Chelativorans sp. AA-79: one gene and its partner. The protein of the gene in region 2 interacts with the protein of the main gene of each other region in a pairwise test. Links are inferred from orthologs where the notes say so. Each region holds a gene or a part of one and is shown on either strand. Other genes may lie near its edges.

What was found.
Region 1: the proteins of PVE73_RS03030 (region 2) and PVE73_RS12925 interact in binary tests that used the Escherichia coli proteins (3 or more experiments, as listed by UniProt). The link is inferred for Chelativorans sp. AA-79 from one-to-one orthologs.

The regions. Positions count from the first base shown.
Region 1 is NZ_CP120361.1:2,668,663-2,671,674, reverse strand. Bases 316-3,012 are described here. They hold PVE73_RS12925 (single-stranded DNA-binding protein), read right to left. Parts: upstream 2,060-3,012; coding sequence 1,571-2,059; downstream 316-1,570. Other genes in these bases: PVE73_RS12930 (DUF4168 domain-containing protein), read right to left, coding at 853-1,263. UniProt on the Escherichia coli protein: Plays an important role in DNA replication, recombination and repair. Binds to ssDNA and to an array of partner proteins to recruit them to their sites of action during DNA metabolism. Acts as a sliding platform that migrates on DNA via reptation.
Region 2 is NZ_CP120361.1:603,853-607,095, forward strand. What follows is about bases 73-3,000. They hold PVE73_RS03030 (primosomal protein N'), read right to left. Parts: upstream 2,665-3,000; coding sequence 481-2,664; downstream 73-480. Other genes in these bases: PVE73_RS03025 (DUF4345 domain-containing protein), read right to left, coding at 73-387; fsa (fructose-6-phosphate aldolase), read left to right, coding at 2,764-3,000. Also shown: more of PVE73_RS03025, read right to left, coding at 13-72; more of fsa, read left to right, coding at 3,001-3,243.

The DNA of each region.
Region 1 (3,012 bases), 2.1 Mb from region 2 along the record:
AAGCGGGGCGCACCGTTCACGCCACAAAATTAAAAAAGGCGCTCCCTTTGGCCCTCCGCTTTCGCTCCGGGCGTTCGTTCGCTCGAAAAGCCAAATCGTTGGCTTTTCGTCCGCTGCGCGGACCGCTCCTCACCCCCGCCGGAGTCTGTCCCGACCTCGGCCGATCACTCGGACCCTTCTCCTTCCCGGCTGCACCCAATGAAGGGGGTGGTCTCTGCCGGGCCGAAGGAGAACCCTAGCGGCTTCTCCGCGGTTTCCGCGATGCCGTCTCTCACCCAGCATCCGTTTTTCCGGAAACGGCCTCTCACACCCACCGCCCCGGCACCGCCGGCCTGTCGCGGGCCCTCGGATCCCCAGGTTCCGATCCTGGGGAGGGAGGTTTCCGCCGCCCTCCCGAACACCCGGTGCGCATCCGGTTCCCGCGAGAGCGATGGGGCAAGAATAAACCGGGCGGAGGGAGTGGGGAGAAAAACAACGTGTTTTTGTTGATGGTGAATGGTGGATGGTGGATGGTGAATGGTGAATGGGAACAAAGGGTTGGCAGCGAAAGATAAACTCAAGATGGGCGATTTCTGTCCCCATCAGGAGAGGAAAGTTCTCACATTCATGGACCAGCTTGCTTCCAGCCGATAACTACCGGGCCAGCCGCTAGGCCGGTATGCGGCTCAGGCATCCATGGCAGCGGTGCCGCCAGGGGCCGGGCTGTCCATGCGCTCTTCATCGGCCGAGACGCTTCAGCCCTCGGCAAGCAGAGGAGTGTGGGGGCAATGATGGGCAGCGGATGCTGCCTGAAGATAATCTCCCGCCCGGTCGTCGCCGGACGGGAGATGGATTCGTCCGCTTGCGCGGATGCTACTGCTCTGCCTGGCCCATGGCCTCCGTCACCCGTTCCGCCAAGGCGGGGTCCGTTTGCGCCGCCCGGATGATCTGGTTGTATTCATCCACCGAGATGCCTTTGTCCTGGACCGCCTGCAACATCTTCTGGCCGGCCTCGTTCTGGATCTGCTGCTGCTCCCCTTCAGAGCCGGCTCCCTGCAGCCGTTGTGAATATTCCTGCTTGATCTTCTCGACTTCGGCAAACGCCACGACGAAAGACTGCAGTTTTTCCTCGCTGACGGCTGGAGCCTCAGCGGCCGGTTCGGAAGGCTGGTTCGCGGCAGGTGCGGAGGGTTGGGGCGGCTCCTGAGCGAGCGCGGGTGCGGCAACGACAACACCGGCGGACAGGCAGGCGGCCGCAAGCAGGTTTCGAGAACTGTTCTTCAAAATCACGTTCCTGATCCTTCTTTGGCTTTTCGTCCGGCGGACAAGGCAAGACCCGAGCCCGCAACGCTGCCCGTGTCATCACGGGCAGTGCCAAGAATGGGAGCCGAATGCGGCGATTGAAACAGCGCAGGGCCGATCCGGGCCATCATTTCCGCTTAACGCCGGAAAGAAATCCTGACGGCAACGGGGATTGCCAAGCCTCATTTTCGGATATGGCGCCAGAGCCGACATGCCCCGCGTGAGCACGGCAGCCCCTGATCGGCTCCGAGGACACCGGCTTTTCCTTCGGGTCGGGCCCCTGCGCGCCTTAGAACGGGATTTCGTCGTCCAGATCGCGCGAGTAGCCGCCGCCACCACCGCCGCCGCTTTCGGCCGGGCTCGACTGGCCGAAATCGGAGTTGCGCCCGCCGCCGCCATATCCCACCTGGCCTTCGCCGCCCTGCCCGCGCGAATCGAGCATCTGCAGCTCGCCGCGGAACTTCTGCAGTACCACCTCGGTCGTATAGCGGTCCTGGCCGGACTGGTCGGTCCATTTCCGGGTCTGCAACTGCCCCTCGATATAGACCTTCATGCCCTTCTTCAGATACTGCTCGGCCACCTTCGCCAGATTGTCGTTGAAGATCACGACATTGTGCCATTCGGTGCGGTCGCGCCGCTCGCCGGTGTTCCGGTCGCGCCAGCTCTCCGAAGTCGCGATCCGAAGGTTCACGACCGGGTCGCCCGAATTGAGTCGCCGGATCTCGGGATCCGCTCCCAGATTGCCGACCAAGATCACCTTGTTGACGCTACCCGCCATGACATCACTCCACTCATCCAAAATTTCGCAACCGGAGGCCGTTCATTGCGGGATCAACAGCCCCGCAGCAACCCGGCTGCTCCCATCCAGGCGACGATCCTATCCGATCGACGCTCGCCGCGCGCCCGCGAATGGGCGCACCTCACCGACCCGTCCACAACTCATTTGTTCTTTTTTTGTTCTAACGCAGAACAATGCATCGCGCAAGCGGAGCCATGCTTCGGAATGTGCGCGGATTGCCGGCCCTGGCTCGCGCGGTTCCGCTCCACCGCCGCTTATGCGACGCCTGCTCGTTGCACTCTCCAGCAACTGCCGAACCAAAGGGGAAGGCCCCGCCGCCGCTTGGTTTCCGGGCGCGCAGGGGCCGATCTAGGATTTTCCATGCCGGGAGCAAATGACCGGCTTTTCATCGGACGGCGTTGCCACCATCCGCGCAATTTCCTGATTGTCGGCAGTCGGCTGGTGCTGACGCGGCGTCCACCCGAACGGCATTTCCGCACTTCCCGCGGCCTTAGGCCCTACCGGGACATGCTTGGTGGATCAGGTCAGCCCCAAACCGGCTGTGGCTCCACATCCGTGGTGGAGCCCTGTGAACAGTCCGGTGGAGTCATGCCTCCCTCCCTGTTTCGTTGCTCCAGCGTCGTCGGCAAGCGGCGAGCTCAAGGCAGTGCCTTGAAACGCCATCTCCCGACGTGAAAGGATTCTGCGCCCCGCCCGCCCGTCCTGTCAAGCCATCCCGCGAAAGGAGCGCAAAAGTGATCGGCGCGGGAGCAGCACCCTCCCGACATCGTTGTGTCAGGAGATTGTTCGTCCTTTGTTCTTTTCACTTGCCCTCGCTGCAAAAAGCTGGAAAAGGTGGAGGAGATCATCCTGGCACTGGTCCGAGGGCGAGATGCGGCTGCGCCATCGATATTGGCCCCGCATTTCCTATATAAGCGTAGCCGGCCGACCGG
Region 2 (3,243 bases):
CTTCCTTCCGTGTCAGGGAATGAAACCAAGCACGAAAGCAAGCGGCAGGGCAGCCATCAAGAGCGTTGCGGCAAGACGCGCCGACTTGCCGACTGCGCTGCCTTTGTCGAAGAGCAATGAGAGCGCCTGGCCGAGGGCGGCGAGCGCCCAGGCGATGCCGAGGGCCAGATAGATGAGCGGCTGCGCGAACAGGATGGCCGACAGGCCGGTCCCGGCGTAAAAGCCGCCCAGGAGCGCGCGGGTAGACCCCGCGTCCGCGGCTGCGCCGGCGCGAAGGATGAGCCGGGGGGCGATCAGGTTCGCCAGGCCGAAAAGCGCGGTGAGTGCAGCGCCTATCCAGGCCAGCCACTCTCCGGGACTGTAGGGCCAGGGAAACGCGAAATCCATGTTGCACCTCCTGTCCGGCACTTTACTGGACCGCCCCTATACCCGATTCGGGACGGGAAGTGGCAGCGGCTGACTTGCGGCTGCGTGGGACCGTCAAAGGAAGCTCTGCGGGTCGATGTCCACCTGGACGCGCACGGAGCCCCGCGGTTTCTCCGCCGTGTCGAGCAGCCGGCGCAGATAGGCCTGAAGATCGGCCCGGCGCATGCCGTGAACGAGGAGACGGAAACGGTGGCGGCCGGCCAACACGGCGAGCGGGGCCTCGGCAGGGCCCAGAACCTCTATCTCGTCTGCGGCGGGTGCCGCGCGCCGCAATGCGCGGGCGTAGCCCTCGGCCTCCGGTCGTGTGGCGGCGCTGACGATGATCGATGCCAGCCGGCCGAAGGGCGGCAGGCCGGCGCGCTCGCGCTCCGCGATCTCGCGCTCGTAGAATGTCTCCGCATCGCCGGAGACGAGCGCGCGCATGACCGGATGCTCCGGCTGGTAGGTCTGCAGGAGGCCCGTGCTTTTCTTGCCCGAGCGGCCGGCGCGGCCGGTTACCTGGCTCAAGAGCTGGAACGTGCGTTCGGCCGCGCGCGGGTCGCCATTGGCAAGGCCCAGATCCGCGTCCACCACGCCCACCAGCGTCATCGAAGGGAAGTTGTGGCCCTTGGCGACGAGCTGGGTGCCGACCACGATGTCGGCCTCGCCGTCGGCGATGGCTTCGAGCTCCAGCCGCAGCCGCTTCACGCCACCGAGGAGGTCGGAGGACAGGATGATCGTGCGCGCTTCGGGAAAGTGCCGGTCGACTTCTTCCGCGATACGCTCGACGCCAGGGCCGCAGGGCACGAGGTGGTCCAGCGTGCCGCATTCGGGACAGGCCTCCGGCTGCGGCTCGTTGTGCCCGCAATGGTGGCAGACGAGCTGGCGGCGGAAGCGGTGTTCCACCAGCCAGCTCGAACAGTTCGGGCATTGGAAGCGGTGGCCGCAGACGCGGCAGAGCGTCAGGGGGGCATAGCCGCGGCGGTTGAGGAAGAGAAGCGCTTGCTCCCCGCGCTCGACCGTGCGCCCGATCGCCTCGACCAGCACCGGCGAGAGGAACCCTCCGCGTTCCGGAGGGGCCTTGCGCATGTCGATCGCCCGCAGTTCGGGAAGCGCGGCATCCGCGAAGCGGGCGGAAAGGACGATGCGCTCGTAGCGGCCCTGTTCGGCGTTCACGCGGCTTTCGAGCGAAGGCGTCGCCGAAGCGAGCACGACGGGAAAATTGCCGAGCCGTCCGCGCACCACGCTCATGTCGCGCGCGTTGTAGAAAACGCGGTCCTCCTGCTTGTAGGCGGGATCGTGCTCCTCGTCGACGACGACCAGTCCGAGTTCACGGAAGGGCAGGAAGAGGGCCGAACGGGCGCCGGCCACCACCCGCACCTGGCCTTCCGCCACCTGCCGCCACACGCGCTCGCGTTTCCTCGGCGCCAGATCCGAGTGCCACTCCGCCGGCTTTGCGCCGAAGCGGTCGTGGAAGCGTTCCAGGAAGGCCTGGGTGAGGGCGATCTCCGGCAGCAGGATGAGCACCTGCTCGCCCCGGTCGAGGGCAGCGGCCACCGCCTCGAAATAGACCTCCGTCTTTCCCGAACCCGTCACGCCGTCGAGAAGCGTGACGCTGAAGCCGCCGGCACCGATCTTCTCGCTCAGGCGCTCGGCGGCCAATTGCTGGTCGGGCGAAAGTTCGGGGCGGCCGAAGTCCGTGTCGGGGTGTGGCACGATCGGCTGGGGTGGGATCTCCACGCGCTCGAACACGCCCTGCGCCAGGAGCCCGTCGATCACCGTTGTGGAAACCCCCGCCGCATGGGCAAGGCCCGAGCGCGTCCAGGCGTGGCCGTCCGCGGCGTAGTGGAGCACGCGCTCGCGCGCGGACGTCGTGCGCCCGGGACGGTTTGCGGTGAGCCGCAGCCCCTCCGTCGGCGGCTCGGGGTCGAAAGCGGCGGGGGCCCGCAAGGCCATGCGCGCGACGATGCCGGGGGGCGAGAGCGTGTAGGCAGCCACCCACTCGATGAAGCGGCGCATCTCCGCCGGCAGGGGCGGGCATTCGAAGACCTGGGAGATCTCCCTGAGTTTCCTGGCCTCCACGGGCTCCCCGTCGCCGTCCCACGCGACGCCGGCCACCTCGCGCGGGCCCAAGGGCACGCGCAGGATCGCCCCCGGCTGCACACTGAGACCTTCGGGCACGGCATAGGAATATGGCCGCTCGGCCGGCATGGGCACCATGACGGGAATCACGCGCTTGATCGTCGAATCTTCTTTCATTGAGCGTGACCTTGCCCGTTTCTTGGATTAGAGCAAGGCCGAGCATAGATTGGGGGTGGGGTGGGCTGGAGCCCGGCCACGCGAGAAGGAGAGAGCATCATGAAGTTTTTCGTCGACACCGCCGATGTGAATGAAATCCGTGAATTGAGCGAGACCGGGCTTCTGGACGGGGTGACGACCAATCCCTCCCTGATCATGAAGGCCGGCCGGCCGATCCTCGACATCACCAAGGAGATCTGCGAGATCGTCGACGGGCCGGTCTCGGCGGAGGTGACCGCGGTCGAGTTCAAGGAGATGATGCGCGAAGCCGAGATCCTCTCGAAGATCGCCGACAACATCGCCATCAAGGTGCCGCTCACCATGGATGGCCTCAAGGCCTGCAAGGCGCTCACCGACAGCGGCCGCATGGTCAATGTCACGCTTTGCTTCTCCGCCAACCAGGCTTTGCTGGCGGCCAAGGCCGGCGCCACCTTCATCTCGCCCTTCATCGGCCGGCTGGATGACATGGGCATCGACGGGATGGAACTGATCGCGGAAATCCGCACCATCTACGACAATTACGATTTCGAGACGCAGATC